4 regions of the Bacillus sp. N5-665 genome follow, and region 3 is predicted to be linked to each of the others. Evidence: a T-box and tRNA genes for the amino acid it is inferred to sense, from the RefSeq annotation. Region 3 holds a T-box; the other regions hold tRNA genes.
The links. The T-box of region 3 lies ahead of thrS (threonine--tRNA ligase). A T-box ahead of a tRNA ligase gene usually reads a tRNA of that ligase, here a tRNA-Thr.
Positions count from the first base shown of each region.

Region 1: it encodes a tRNA-Thr, which carries the amino acid that the T-box ahead of thrS (threonine--tRNA ligase) is inferred to sense. The anticodon was not compared.
Region 2: it encodes a tRNA-Thr, which carries the amino acid that the T-box ahead of thrS (threonine--tRNA ligase) is inferred to sense. The anticodon was not compared.
Region 4: it encodes a tRNA-Thr, which carries the amino acid that the T-box ahead of thrS (threonine--tRNA ligase) is inferred to sense. The anticodon was not compared.

Region 1 is NZ_CP093325.1:580,120-583,558, reverse strand. Features, by position in the region: tRNA gene MNO09_RS05315 (tRNA-Glu) at 207-278, opposite strand; tRNA gene MNO09_RS05310 (tRNA-Ser) at 284-374, opposite strand; tRNA gene MNO09_RS05305 (tRNA-Asn) at 381-455, opposite strand; tRNA gene MNO09_RS05300 (tRNA-Ile) at 463-539, opposite strand; tRNA gene MNO09_RS05295 (tRNA-Gly) at 550-620, opposite strand; tRNA gene MNO09_RS05290 (tRNA-Lys) at 634-709, opposite strand; tRNA gene MNO09_RS05285 (tRNA-Thr) at 720-795, opposite strand; tRNA gene MNO09_RS05280 (tRNA-Phe) at 810-885, opposite strand; tRNA gene MNO09_RS05275 (tRNA-Asp) at 899-974, opposite strand; tRNA gene MNO09_RS05270 (tRNA-Met) at 978-1,054, opposite strand; tRNA gene MNO09_RS05265 (tRNA-Ser) at 1,082-1,174, opposite strand; tRNA gene MNO09_RS05260 (tRNA-Ile) at 1,192-1,268, opposite strand; tRNA gene MNO09_RS05255 (tRNA-Met) at 1,273-1,349, opposite strand; tRNA gene MNO09_RS05250 (tRNA-Ala) at 1,370-1,442, opposite strand; tRNA gene MNO09_RS05245 (tRNA-Pro) at 1,457-1,530, opposite strand; tRNA gene MNO09_RS05240 (tRNA-Arg) at 1,541-1,614, opposite strand; tRNA gene MNO09_RS05235 (tRNA-Leu) at 1,618-1,706, opposite strand; tRNA gene MNO09_RS05230 (tRNA-Gly) at 1,723-1,797, opposite strand; tRNA gene MNO09_RS05225 (tRNA-Leu) at 1,827-1,907, opposite strand; tRNA gene MNO09_RS05220 (tRNA-His) at 1,931-2,006, opposite strand; tRNA gene MNO09_RS05215 (tRNA-Thr) at 2,017-2,092, opposite strand; tRNA gene MNO09_RS05210 (tRNA-Val) at 2,097-2,172, opposite strand; rRNA gene rrf (5S ribosomal RNA) at 2,177-2,292, opposite strand; rRNA gene MNO09_RS05200 (23S ribosomal RNA) at 2,394-3,439, opposite strand, start outside.
Region 2 is NZ_CP093325.1:4,782,844-4,786,282, reverse strand. Features, by position in the region: rRNA gene MNO09_RS27320 (23S ribosomal RNA) at 1-167, shown strand, start outside; rRNA gene rrf (5S ribosomal RNA) at 269-384, shown strand; tRNA gene MNO09_RS27310 (tRNA-Val) at 390-465, shown strand; tRNA gene MNO09_RS27305 (tRNA-Tyr) at 474-557, shown strand; tRNA gene MNO09_RS27300 (tRNA-Gln) at 569-643, shown strand; tRNA gene MNO09_RS27295 (tRNA-Lys) at 648-723, shown strand; tRNA gene MNO09_RS27290 (tRNA-Leu) at 738-818, shown strand; tRNA gene MNO09_RS27285 (tRNA-Gly) at 848-922, shown strand; tRNA gene MNO09_RS27280 (tRNA-Leu) at 939-1,027, shown strand; tRNA gene MNO09_RS27275 (tRNA-Arg) at 1,031-1,104, shown strand; tRNA gene MNO09_RS27270 (tRNA-Pro) at 1,115-1,188, shown strand; tRNA gene MNO09_RS27265 (tRNA-Ala) at 1,204-1,276, shown strand; tRNA gene MNO09_RS27260 (tRNA-Ser) at 1,297-1,389, shown strand; tRNA gene MNO09_RS27255 (tRNA-Ser) at 1,448-1,540, shown strand; tRNA gene MNO09_RS27250 (tRNA-Met) at 1,563-1,639, shown strand; tRNA gene MNO09_RS27245 (tRNA-Asp) at 1,643-1,718, shown strand; tRNA gene MNO09_RS27240 (tRNA-Phe) at 1,727-1,802, shown strand; tRNA gene MNO09_RS27235 (tRNA-Thr) at 1,812-1,884, shown strand; tRNA gene MNO09_RS27230 (tRNA-Trp) at 1,891-1,961, shown strand; tRNA gene MNO09_RS27225 (tRNA-Ile) at 1,973-2,049, shown strand; tRNA gene MNO09_RS27220 (tRNA-Asn) at 2,058-2,132, shown strand; tRNA gene MNO09_RS27215 (tRNA-Glu) at 2,134-2,205, shown strand; gene MNO09_RS27210 (CBS domain-containing protein) at 2,335-2,754, shown strand; gene MNO09_RS27205 (DUF3965 domain-containing protein) at 3,052-3,439, shown strand, end outside.
Region 3 is NZ_CP093325.1:877,903-881,341, reverse strand. Features, by position in the region: gene thrS (threonine--tRNA ligase) at 1-1,782, opposite strand, end outside; T-box leader at 1,830-2,059, opposite strand; gene ytxC (putative sporulation protein YtxC) at 2,091-2,972, opposite strand; gene dnaI (primosomal protein DnaI) at 3,250-3,439, opposite strand, start outside.
Region 4 is NZ_CP093325.1:5,364,049-5,367,487, reverse strand. Features, by position in the region: rRNA gene MNO09_RS30065 (23S ribosomal RNA) at 1-1,495, shown strand, start outside; rRNA gene rrf (5S ribosomal RNA) at 1,546-1,661, shown strand; tRNA gene MNO09_RS30055 (tRNA-Asn) at 1,671-1,745, shown strand; tRNA gene MNO09_RS30050 (tRNA-Thr) at 1,750-1,822, shown strand; tRNA gene MNO09_RS30045 (tRNA-Glu) at 1,845-1,919, shown strand; tRNA gene MNO09_RS30040 (tRNA-Val) at 1,925-2,000, shown strand; tRNA gene MNO09_RS30035 (tRNA-Tyr) at 2,018-2,101, shown strand; tRNA gene MNO09_RS30030 (tRNA-Gln) at 2,167-2,241, shown strand; tRNA gene MNO09_RS30025 (tRNA-Lys) at 2,247-2,322, shown strand; tRNA gene MNO09_RS30020 (tRNA-Gly) at 2,328-2,399, shown strand; tRNA gene MNO09_RS30015 (tRNA-Ala) at 2,410-2,482, shown strand; gene MNO09_RS30010 (glycerate kinase) at 2,598-3,439, shown strand, end outside.

The sequences.
Region 1 (3,439 bases), 300 kb from region 3:
TATTTCTTCCTCCCTTTACTAATATAGTCGAATGAGAGAATAAAAAGGTTGCAAAAATAAGTGTATATATAAATCTCCTACAACTTATTGCAATGATTACTATCAAGCACTAATGCCACAAGAAATCCATAAAAAAAAGCAGACTATCAAAAGTCCACTTTTACACAACAAAAAAGAGATAGCAGATTATGCTATCTCTTTTAGTATGACCCGTACGGGATTCGAACCCGTGTTACCGCCGTGAAAGGGCGGTGTCTTAACCACTTGACCAACGGGCCAATTCTGGCAGAGAAGAAGGGATTCGAACCCTCGCACCGCGTTCGCGATCTACTCCCTTAGCAGGGGAGCCCCTTGAGCCACTTGGGTACTTCTCTATAATATGGCTCCGCAGGTAGGACTCGAACCTACGACCGATCGGTTAACAGCCGATAGCTCTACCACTGAGCTACTGCGGAATAATTATGGTGGGCCTAAATGGACTCGAACCATCGACCTCACGCTTATCAGGCGTGCGCTCTAACCAGCTGAGCTATAGGCCCATAATTGAAAAGCGGGTGAAGAGAATCGAACTCTCGACCAGAGCTTGGAAGGCTCTTGTTTTACCACTAAACTACACCCGCATTAAATTGTAAATGGTGAGCCATGAAGGATTCGAACCTTCGACCCTCTGATTAAAAGTCAGATGCTCTACCAACTGAGCTAATGGCTCATTTTGAAAGTGGTGCCGACTAGAGGACTTGAACCCCCAACCTACTGATTACAAGTCAGTTGCTCTACCAGTTGAGCTAAGTCGGCTTGCGACTTCAAAATGGTGGCTCGGGACGGAATCGAACCGCCGACACGAGGATTTTCAGTCCTCTGCTCTACCGACTGAGCTACCGAGCCTTTATGTAAAAAATGGCGGTCCCGACCGGGGTCGAACCGGCGATCTCCTGCGTGACAGGCAGGCATGTTAACCACTACACCACGGGACCATTTGGTTGCGGGGACAGGATTTGAACCTGCGACCTTCGGGTTATGAGCCCGACGAGCTACCGTGCTGCTCCACCCCGCGATGATAAAATATTTAATTTAGAAAAAATGGAGGAGGTAGAGGGATTCGAACCCCCGCGCGACTCTCGCCGCCTGTCGGTTTTCAAGACCGATCCCTTCAGCCGAACTTGGGTATACCTCCGAGATATAAAGCTTTAGTGGTGGACCTTGTAGGACTCGAACCTACGACCGGACGGTTATGAGCCGTCTGCTCTAACCAGCTGAGCTAAAGGTCCTTTATGGTAGCGGCGGAGGGGATCGAACCCCCGACCTCACGGGTATGAACCGTACGCTCTAGCCAGCTGAGCTACACCGCCATAAAAGATATTAAAATAAGTGGAGCCTAGCGGGATCGAACCGCTGACCTCCTGCGTGCAAGGCAGGCGCTCTCCCAGCTGAGCTAAGGCCCCGTGTTTTTGGAAAATCGGGAAGACAGGATTTGAACCTGCGACCCCCTGGTCCCAAACCAGGTGCTCTACCAAGCTGAGCCACTTCCCGTTAATAAAAGCGCGCCCGAGAGGAGTCGAACCCCTAACCTCTTGATCCGTAGTCAAACGCTCTATCCAATTGAGCTACGGGCGCATATGGTGCCGAGGGCGGGGGTCGAACCCGCACGGTGGTCACCCACCGCAGGATTTTAAGTCCTGTGCGTCTGCCTGTTCCGCCACCCCGGCATGTCATATTGAAAATTGGAGCGGAAGACGGGATTCGAACCCGCGACCCCAACCTTGGCAAGGTTGTATTCTACCACTGAACTACTTCCGCAAGACATGTATGAGTTATTTTATTAAAAGTGCGGGTGAAGGGAGTCGAACCCCCACGCCAAAGGCGCTAGATCCTAAGTCTAGTGCGTCTGCCAATTCCGCCACACCCGCATATTAATTATTCAAAGAAAAAATGGGGCGACTGATGGGAATCGAACCCACGAATGCCGGAGCCACAATCCGGTGCGTTAACCACTTCGCCACAACCGCCATGATTTTCTGGTGCCGACTAGAGGACTTGAACCCCCAACCTACTGATTACAAGTCAGTTGCTCTACCAATTGAGCTAAGTCGGCTAAATGGTGGAGGATGACGGGATCGAACCGCCGACCCCCTGCTTGTAAGGCAGGTGCTCTCCCAGCTGAGCTAATCCTCCATTTGCCTGGCAACGTCCTACTCTCACAGGGACAAGGTCCCAACTACCATCGGCGCTAGAGAGCTTAACTTCCGTGTTCGGTATGGGAACGGGTGTGACCTCTCTGCCATCATTACCAGACTGTATTCATTTAAGACAAGAATCATTATAACTTATTTAACTTTTAAAGTCAACAAGTTTTTTATATTCTTTCAAAACTAGATAACATTGCTTCATATTATATGGTTAAGTCCTCGATCTATTAGTATTCGTCAGCTCCACATGTCACCATGCTTCCACCTCGAACCTATCAACCTGATCATCTTTCAGGGATCTTACTAGCTTACGCTATGGGAAATCTCATCTTGAGGGGGGCTTCATGCTTAGATGCTTTCAGCACTTATCCCTTCCGCACATAGCTACCCAGCTATGCCCTTGGCAGAACAACTGGTACACCAGCGGTGCGTCCATCCCGGTCCTCTCGTACTAAGGACAGCTCCTCTCAAATTTCCTACGCCCACGACGGATAGGGACCGAACTGTCTCACGACGTTCTGAACCCAGCTCGCGTACCGCTTTAATGGGCGAACAGCCCAACCCTTGGGACCGACTACAGCCCCAGGATGCGATGAGCCGACATCGAGGTGCCAAACCTCCCCGTCGATGTGGACTCTTGGGGGAGATAAGCCTGTTATCCCCGGGGTAGCTTTTATCCGTTGAGCGATGGCCCTTCCATGCGGAACCACCGGATCACTAAGCCCGACTTTCGTCCCTGCTCGACTTGTAGGTCTCGCAGTCAAGCTCCCTTATGCCTTTGCACTCTACGAATGATTTCCAACCATTCTGAGGGAACCTTTGGGCGCCTCCGTTACACTTTAGGAGGCGACCGCCCCAGTCAAACTGCCCACCTGACACTGTCTCCCGGGTCGATAAGACCCGTAGGTTAGAATTTCAATACATTCAGGGCGGTATCCCACCAGCGCCTCCACCGAAGCTAGCGCTCCGGTTTCAATGGCTCCCGCCTATCCTGTACAAAATGTACCAAAATTCAATATCAGGCTACAGTAAAGCTCCACGGGGTCTTTCCGTCCTGTCGCGGGTAACCTGCATCTTCACAGGTACTATAATTTCACCGAGTCTCTGGTTGAGACAGTGCCCAAATCGTTACACCTTTCGTGCGGGTCGGAACTTACCCGACAAGGAATTTCGCTACCTTAGGACCGTTATAGTTACGGCCGCCGTTTACTGGGGCTTCAGTTCAGAGCTTCGCTTACGCTAACCCCTCTCCT
Region 2 (3,439 bases), 1.6 Mb from region 3:
AAGGGATAAGTGCTGAAAGCATCTAAGCATGAAGCCCCCCTCAAGATGAGATTTCCCATAGCGTAAGCTAGTAAGATCCCTGAAAGATGATCAGGTTGATAGGTTCGAGGTGGAAGCATGGTGACATGTGGAGCTGACGAATACTAATAGATCGAGGACTTAACCATATAATATGAAGCAATGTTATCTAGTTTTGAAAGAATATAAAAAACTTGTTGACTTTAAAAGTTAAATAAGTTAAAATGATTCTTGTCTTAAATGAATATAGTCTGGTAATGATGGCAGAGAGGTCACACCCGTTCCCATACCGAACACGGAAGTTAAGCTCTCTAGCGCCGATGGTAGTTGGGACCTTGTCCCTGTGAGAGTAGGACGTTGCCAGGCAAAATGGAGGATTAGCTCAGCTGGGAGAGCACCTGCCTTACAAGCAGGGGGTCGGCGGTTCGATCCCGTCATCCTCCACCATATATGTCGGAGGGGTAGCGAAGTGGCTAAACGCGGCGGACTGTAAATCCGCTCCTTCGGGTTCGGCAGTTCGAATCTGCCCCCCTCCACCATTCTTAATTAATGGGCTATAGCCAAGCGGTAAGGCAACGGACTTTGACTCCGTCATGCGCTGGTTCGAATCCAGCTAGCCCAGCCATTAAGAGCCATTAGCTCAGTTGGTAGAGCATCTGACTTTTAATCAGAGGGTCGAAGGTTCGAATCCTTCATGGCTCACCATTTTAACAAAATATGCGGGTGTGGCGGAATTGGCAGACGCACTAGACTTAGGATCTAGCGCCTTTGGCGTGGGGGTTCGACTCCCTTCACCCGCACTTTTAATAAAATAACTCAAACATGTCTTGCGGAAGTAGTTCAGTGGTAGAATACAACCTTGCCAAGGTTGGGGTCGCGGGTTCGAATCCCGTCTTCCGCTCCAATTTTCAATATGACATGCCGGGGTGGCGGAACAGGCAGACGCACAGGACTTAAAATCCTGCGGTGGGTGACCACCGTGCGGGTTCGACCCCCGCCCTCGGCACCATATGCGCCCGTAGCTCAATTGGATAGAGCGTTTGACTACGGATCAAGAGGTTAGGGGTTCGACTCCTCTCGGGCGCGCTTTTATTAACGGGAAGTGGCTCAGCTTGGTAGAGCACCTGGTTTGGGACCAGGGGGTCGCAGGTTCAAATCCTGTCTTCCCGATATTCCCAAAAACATGGGGCCTTAGCTCAGCTGGGAGAGCGCCTGCCTTGCACGCAGGAGGTCAGCGGTTCGATCCCGCTAGGCTCCACTTTATTTATTATATGTCTCGGAGGTATACCCAAGTTCGGCTGAAGGGATCGGTCTTGAAAACCGACAGGCGGTGAGAATCGCGCGGGGGTTCGAATCCCTCTACCTCCTCCATTTTCTTTTTAAATGGTTTAGATACATATAATAATAAAATTTTTGTTTTTTCCTTCATGGAGGTATACCCAAGTTCGGCTGAAGGGATCGGTCTTGAAAACCGACAGGCGGCGAGAGTCGCGCGGGGGTTCGAATCCCTCTACCTCCTCCATTTTTTAAAAACATTATATTGTCGCGGGGTGGAGCAGCACGGTAGCTCGTCGGGCTCATAACCCGAAGGTCGCAGGTTCAAATCCTGTCCCCGCAACCAAATGGTCCCGTGGTGTAGTGGTTAACATGCCTGCCTGTCACGCAGGAGATCGCCGGTTCGACCCCGGTCGGGACCGCCATTTATGTTGGCTCGGTAGCTCAGTCGGTAGAGCAGAGGACTGAAAATCCTCGTGTCGGCGGTTCGATTCCGTCCCGAGCCACCATTTTTTTATGCCGACTTAGCTCAATTGGTAGAGCAACTGACTTGTAATCAGTAGGTTGGGGGTTCAAGTCCTCTAGTCGGCATCCTTTAGGGGCATAGTTTAAAGGTAGAACTGAGGTCTCCAAAACCTCCAGTGTGGGTTCGATTCCTACTGCCCCTGTAAAAGTGTATGGGCCTATAGCTCAGCTGGTTAGAGCGCACGCCTGATAAGCGTGAGGTCGATGGTTCGAGTCCATTTAGGCCCACCATATATTATTCCGCAGTAGCTCAGTGGTAGAGCTATCGGCTGTTAACCGATCGGTCGTAGGTTCGAGTCCTACCTGCGGAGCCATGGCCCGTTGGTCAAGTGGTTAAGACACCGCCCTTTCACGGCGGTAACACGGGTTCGAATCCCGTACGGGTCATAAAAAAAGAGTCAGCATATTGCTGACTCTTTTTTATTTTGTGGAATCCTCCTTTATCAACTGATTTTCCTGAAATAAATAAAGGGATTTAGGAAAAGCTATGGTATGTATAAAAAGGAGGAGACAAAAATGACACGAGTGAGAGATTTTATGAGTACTCATGTTGTACATTGTACACCGCTAGACAATGTATATGAGGCTGCTGTAAAGATGAAAGAAGAATCGATTGGATTGATTCCAGTTGTTGAAAATGAGCAAGTTGTTGGGCTTGTTACGGACCGAGATTTAGTTGTTCGTGGGATTGCTGAGAAACATCCTGGATCTAATAAAATTACAAATGTAATGACAACAAACATTGTTTCAGTTTCTCCAGATGATTCTATTGAAAAAGCTACAGAGTTAATGGCACAGTATCAAATTAGACGATTACCAGTAGTTGAGAGTGGTCAACTCGTGGGGATGCTAGCACTAGGTGATTTAGCTATAAGAGAATCGGCAGATGATCAAGCTGGATTTGCTTTAAGTGAAATCTCGGAGCATACGGAATGAAGAGAGTCGTTCATTAGTGGGATAAGTTACGTATAAAAATCAGATGCATTATTCTAGTATATATGGATTAAACTAATATGTTAGCATGATGTATCTGAGACATTATATAATATAAGTATACAGTTAGTAATTTCGACAGTTTTTTAAAATTTGTCATTCCTAATTTTAAATAAGAGAAAAAATGATATACTGATAGATATAAGTATTATGAAAGATTTTGAATATAACAATATTCATTGTTAATGATGTAATAATGGATTAATATTTCCTATGTAGACAAAAGGGAAGGGGAATTATATGAGGGCTGTACAGCGCGATCCAAATTGGAATTTGGTTACAGATACATATATAGAACCAAATAATTTCGCTGAATTATTTTCTTTGCTTGTACCTTGTCATCCAAAAGGTGAAGGGAAAGAACGGACTATATTAGTGTGGAAAGAAAAAGAATTTTATAAAGAAGAAAATTTAGCGGCATTTATCGTATATGGAATGGATAAAGTAAAGAATTTGCCGCAGTTTCATAAAGATGAAATTCCAACTCTAGTACGTATTCTTCGCTTATGCCAAGAGATTGGTTGGTATGAAGAAGCAAATACATTTATGATAACTCAAGGACTAGCTGAGTTTGTTCACACTTCATTGGAATATGAAACGTGGGATCTGTTGACGCAAGCGGTTGCTT
Region 3 (3,439 bases):
ACGGATTTTGTAACCAATTTTCTCTTCGCGAGTATCTAATTCAACACGGATACCAGCACGTCGTAATTCATCTTGTACTTTCTTCGCATAGTCTAAATGTACTTGCGGAGAAACTGGAATTACTTGCGCTTGAACTGGAGCTAACCAAGTTGGGAATGCACCTTTGTATTCTTCAATTAAGAAGGCTACGAAACGTTCCATAGTTGATACAACACCACGGTGAATTACAACTGGACGATGTTGTTTACCGTCTTCACCAACGTAAGATAATTCAAAGCGTTCTGGAAGTAAGAAGTCTAATTGTACAGTTGAAAGTGTTTCGTCTTTTCCAAGAGCAGTACGAACTTGAACGTCAAGTTTTGGACCGTAGAATGCCGCTTCACCTTCAGCTTCATAGTAATCAAGACCCATTTCATCCATAGCTTCTTTTAACATACCTTGTGCTTTTTCCCACATTTCATCATCAGCATAGTACTTTTTAGTATCAGCTGGGTCACGATAAGATAGACGGAATGAATAGTTCTCTAAACCGAAATCTTTGTACACTTCTAGAGTTAAGTTTACAACACGTTTTAACTCTTCTTTAATTTGATCTGGGCGAACGAAAATGTGCGCATCGTTTAAAGTCATTCCGCGTACACGTTGTAATCCAGATAATGCTCCAGACATTTCATAGCGGTGCATTGTTCCAAGTTCCGCAATACGGATTGGTAATTCACGGTAGCTGTGAATATCATTTTTATAAACCATCATGTGGTGAGGGCAGTTCATCGGACGAAGAACTAACTCTTCATTATCCATTTCCATTGATGGGAACATACCATCACGGTAGTGATTCCAGTGACCAGAAGTTTCATAAAGCTCTCTGCTTCCTAGTACTGGAGTGTATACGTGATCATAGCCTAAGCTTGCTTCTTTATCAACGATGTAACGCTCGATAATGCGGCGGATAGTTGCACCTTTTGGTAACCAAAGTGGTAAACCTTGTCCTACTTTTTGGCTATTAGTAAATAGTTTTAATTCTTTACCTAATTTACGGTGATCGCGCTCTTTCGCTTCTTCAAGCATACGTAAGTGCTCATCTAATTCTGCTTTCTTAACGAATGCAGTACCGTAAATACGTTGTAGCATTTTATTATTGCTATCGCCGCGCCAGTAAGCACCTGCAACGCTTAATAATTTAAATACTTTAATTTTCCCTGTAGATGGAAGGTGAACACCACGGCAAAGGTCGAAGAATTCGCCTTGCTCATAGATTGAAATAACTGCATCTTCTGGAAGGTCGTTAATTAAATCTAATTTTAACTCATCGCCGATTTCTTCAAAGCGACGAAGTGCTTCTGCACGTGGCACTTCATGACGAACGATTTCTAAGTTCTCGTTCACAATTTTTTGCATTTCTTTTTCGATTTTCTTGAAGTCTTCAACTGTAATTGCTTCTTCCATATCAATATCGTAGTAGAAGCCATTTTCAATTACTGGACCAATGCCAAGCTCAAGCTTAGCATCTTTATATAAACGTTTTAACGCTTGTGCTAATAGGTGGGCTGTTGAATGGCGTAAAATGTATAAGCCATCTTCAGAATCTAATGTAATAATAGAAACTGCACCATCTTCTTCGATTGGTGTAACAAGATCGATCATCTCATCGTTTAATTTTCCAGCCACAGCTTTTTTCTTTAAGCCTGGGCTAATAGAAGCTGCGATTTCTTCAGTTGTTACGCCTTTTGGAAACTCCTTCACAGCTCCATCAGGGAAAGTAATTTTAACTACATCTGCCATCACTGGTCACTCCTCTTTTTTTCAAAATAAAAAACACTCATCCCGTAAAAAGGGACGAGTGTTGAATTCGTGGTTCCACCCTTGTTCCAATTAACATTATTGTTAATTGCTCAAGTTCAACATAACGGTGTTGTCCGTTAGCAATTACTAGGAAAAACCGTTCACTGCTAAAGTTTAGAGGTGGTAAGTAATAATCCCGTACTAGGAAGCTCACACCCTAAGGCTTCCCTCTCTGAAAATCGTAGAAAACTACTCATGTCCTCATCATGACATTTCAATATATTTCATTTATGTAGGTAATTATATGCTCAAAAACTTAGAAAATCAAGGGCGTTACCTTTATTTTTTAAATTTTTCACATTGCGCTCAAACTCATGTAATCCATGTAATTGGACCCGTTCTTGAAATACATTTCGCAAAGTAATAATCATATTATGGTCTTGTTCTTTCGTATATAAATAAATTTTTTTCGGCGAAATAGAAAGAAGTGGTGCAATTACTTTCGTATCAATATATACATCCTTTTGCTTCAATAATTCCTCATCTATATATTGGACCAATTTCTCCTGTTTTAAACGTCTACCTTTATCATCATAGAAAATAAAGCTTTCATCAAAAATAAGATGCACACAGGACAAACGTGATTTTCGGCTACGCACTTGTTGCCTTAGCGTCTCAATAAACATTTGATATTCTTGTTCCAACTTATACTCATCAATCGACACTTCAGCAAGCTTAGCTACCATTTCCCTATATGTACGAAGGCGAAAACGAACATATGATGAAAACGAGAACGAAAGCGGATCACAAAGCCAGTTATTTAAAGAGGATTTAATATATGATTCAAATGTGTGACGTGTTAATTCTCGAGCAATCTCTTTTCTTCTTCCCTTTAAAATCTCTTGTGCCATATGCAATATTTGATGACACTCTTCCTCTTCTTCATAAAAAAACTTCTCTTTTAAGATTGTATAAATCCACTCATTTTGCTTTACATTCACAATGAAATATACCATTACCGGCAATAAAATCTTTTCAATATAATTCGATTCACATACTGGTATATGAATCACCACTTTTTGTTCCTCTAAATACACACTCGTTTCCTTATATAACAGTTCCGCTCTTTTCAATAGTTGTCTATATACATGCATAGCATCATTTTTTTCTTCGAAGCAAATTTCAATCACTTTTGTCCCCCCTTTTATCCCTGCTCTAAAGGATTGTATCTATACGTTACAAATCCTATAAGAGTCCGTCCCGTGGAAGTTCACTCTTAGTAGAATTACATTTCCTATCGTTAGAAAATCCACTCAATATGGCTTGCTAATTTTATATATATTAAGGGAGGGAGAAAAAAATGATACAAGCTACAATGAATTTTCTATAAGAAGTTTTTCGTTTTACAATTCACCTATTCTGAAAAGTGTTCAAAACGAAAAAAGAGCAAGCTTTTCAGCTTACTCTTTACTTATGACGTCGGTTTTTCCCGCCAATCGGAATTGGCTTCGCTAAATATTTAATTCGTTCCATAATACGTGCTGCTTTCATTTGTTCTGCTTCACCACGCTGTGTATACGTTAAATGATGTTCCAATTCCTTGAAATCAAAGTTAGACGTAAAGAACGTCGGTAAGTTTTCTAACATACGGAATTGC
Region 4 (3,439 bases), 1.0 Mb from region 3:
ACAGGTTGATATTCCTGTACCACCTCTTTATCGTTTGAGCAATGGAGGGACGCAGAAGGATAGAAGAAGCGTGCGATTGGTTGTGCACGTCCAAGCAGTTAGGCTGATAAGTAGGCAAATCCGCTTATCGTGAAGGCTGAGCTGTGATGGGGAAGCTCCTTATGGAGCGAAGTCTTTGATTCCCCGCTGCCAAGAAAAGCTTCTAGCGAGATAAAAGGTGCCTGTACCGCAAACCGACACAGGTAGGCGAGGAGAGAATCCTAAGGTGTGCGAGAGAACTCTGGTTAAGGAACTCGGCAAAATGACCCCGTAACTTCGGGAGAAGGGGTGCTTTCTTAACGGAAAGCCGCAGTGAATAGGCCCAAGCGACTGTTTAGCAAAAACACAGGTCTCTGCGAAGCCGTAAGGCGAAGTATAGGGGCTGACACCTGCCCGGTGCTGGAAGGTTAAGGAGAGGGGTTAGCGTAAGCGAAGCTCTGAACTGAAGCCCCAGTAAACGGCGGCCGTAACTATAACGGTCCTAAGGTAGCGAAATTCCTTGTCGGGTAAGTTCCGACCCGCACGAAAGGTGTAACGATTTGGGCACTGTCTCAACCAGAGACTCGGTGAAATTATAGTACCTGTGAAGATGCAGGTTACCCGCGACAGGACGGAAAGACCCCGTGGAGCTTTACTGTAGCCTGATATTGAATTTTGGTACATTTTGTACAGGATAGGCGGGAGCCATTGAAACCGGAGCGCTAGCTTCGGTGGAGGCGCTGGTGGGATACCGCCCTGAATGTATTGAAATTCTAACCTACGGGTCTTATCGACCCGGGAGACAGTGTCAGGTGGGCAGTTTGACTGGGGCGGTCGCCTCCTAAAGTGTAACGGAGGCGCCCAAAGGTTCCCTCAGAATGGTTGGAAATCATTCGTAGAGTGCAAAGGCATAAGGGAGCTTGACTGCGAGACCTACAAGTCGAGCAGGGACGAAAGTCGGGCTTAGTGATCCGGTGGTTCCGCATGGAAGGGCCATCGCTCAACGGATAAAAGCTACCCCGGGGATAACAGGCTTATCTCCCCCAAGAGTCCACATCGACGGGGAGGTTTGGCACCTCGATGTCGGCTCATCGCATCCTGGGGCTGTAGTCGGTCCCAAGGGTTGGGCTGTTCGCCCATTAAAGCGGTACGCGAGCTGGGTTCAGAACGTCGTGAGACAGTTCGGTCCCTATCCGTCGTGGGCGTAGGAAATTTGAGAGGAGCTGTCCTTAGTACGAGAGGACCGGGATGGACGCACCGCTGGTGTACCAGTTGTTCTGCCAAGGGCATAGCTGGGTAGCTATGTGCGGAAGGGATAAGTGCTGAAAGCATCTAAGCATGAAGCCCCCCTCAAGATGAGATTTCCCATAGCGTAAGCTAGTAAGATCCCTGAAAGATGATCAGGTTGATAGGTTCGAGGTGGAAGCATGGTGACATGTGGAGCTGACGAATACTAATAGATCGAGGACTTAACCATATAATATGTAGCAAATGTTATCTAGTTTTGAAGGAATATACCTTCAATAGTCTGGTAATGATGGCAGAGAGGTCACACCCGTTCCCATACCGAACACGGAAGTTAAGCTCTCTAGCGCCGATGGTAGTTGGGACCTTGTCCCTGTGAGAGTAGGACGTTGCCAGGCTTATATTATTCCGCAGTAGCTCAGTGGTAGAGCTATCGGCTGTTAACCGATCGGTCGTAGGTTCGAGTCCTACCTGCGGAGCCATTATGCTTCCATAGCTCAGCTGGTAGAGCACTTCCATGGTAAGGAAGAGGTCACCGGTTCAAGCCCGGTTGGAAGCTTGGGAAGAGTTTTGAAATTTTTGGCCCGTTGGTCAAGTGGTTAAGACACCGCCCTTTCACGGCGGTAACACGGGTTCGAATCCCGTACGGGTCACCACTTTTGGAGGATTAGCTCAGCTGGGAGAGCACCTGCCTTACAAGCAGGGGGTCGGCGGTTCGATCCCGTCATCCTCCACCATATATATTTTAAATGTCGGAGGGGTAGCGAAGTGGCTAAACGCGGCGGACTGTAAATCCGCTCCTTCGGGTTCGGCAGTTCGAATCTGCCCCCCTCCACCATTTTCTTTAAAATAACCTGAGAGGGTTTATTTTTTTGAAAAGATAACCATACTAGTAAATATTAATGGGCTATAGCCAAGCGGTAAGGCAACGGACTTTGACTCCGTCATGCGCTGGTTCGAATCCAGCTAGCCCAGCCATTTACGAGCCATTAGCTCAGTTGGTAGAGCATCTGACTTTTAATCAGAGGGTCGAAGGTTCGAATCCTTCATGGCTCACCATTTTCGCGGAAGTAGTTCAGTGGTAGAATACAACCTTGCCAAGGTTGGGGTCGCGGGTTCGAATCCCGTCTTCCGCTTTATTACTAAGGGGCCTTAGCTCAGCTGGGAGAGCGCCTGCCTTGCACGCAGGAGGTCAGCGGTTCGATCCCGCTAGGCTCCATCTAAATAAAAAAGCTTATATCATATGATGTAAGCTTTTTTTGTATTTAAAAAGACAACTTTCATATTTGTCATTTAAAATGGAGAAAACGCGAAAATAAAGGATGGGGATAATTGTGAAAGTTGTTATTGCATCTGATTCATATAAAGAAAGCTTAAAAGCTATAAAAGTATGTGAAGCTATTGAAAGAGGATTTGGAGCAATTTTTCCTAAAGCAGAGTACGTAAAAATACCAATTGGAGATGGAGGTGAAGGAACGGTTGATTCACTTGTGGATGCTACTGATGGAAGAATGATACCTCTTCATGTGACAGGGCCGCTTAGAGAACGTATACAAGCCTTTTACGGTATGTCTAAAGATAAAAAGACAGCGTTTATTGAAATGGCAGCAGCATCAGGATTACAACACGTTCCGGTTAAAAAGCGAAACCCACTTATTACAACGACTAAAGGAACCGGAGAGCTTATACTACATGCGCTAGACGAAGGAGCTGAGCACATTATTTTAGGACTTGGCGGAAGTGCTACAAATGATGGTGGAGCAGGTATGCTGTCAGCTTTAGGGGTCAGGTTTATAAATGGAAAAGGGGAAGTAATAGAGCCATCTGGAGGAACATTACATTCGATTGTCGCTATTGATTTTTCATGCATGGATTCACGCTTACTGCATATAAAGATAGAAGCAGCATGTGATGTAGATAATCCGTTAGTTGGAATAAGGGGAGCATCTTTCGTATTTGGGAGGCAAAAGGGTGCGAATGCAGAGATGGTGAAAGAGTTGGATGAGAATTTAAAGCATTATGCGAATATCCTTAAACAATACTTATCTTGCGACGTATCTAAAATACCTGGCGCAGGAGCCGCAGGAGGAATGGGAGCAGCTGTTATTGCAGTGTTAAAGGGAAACTTGCGGAGAGGAATTGAAATTGTATTAGACTATACAAATTTTGATAAGCA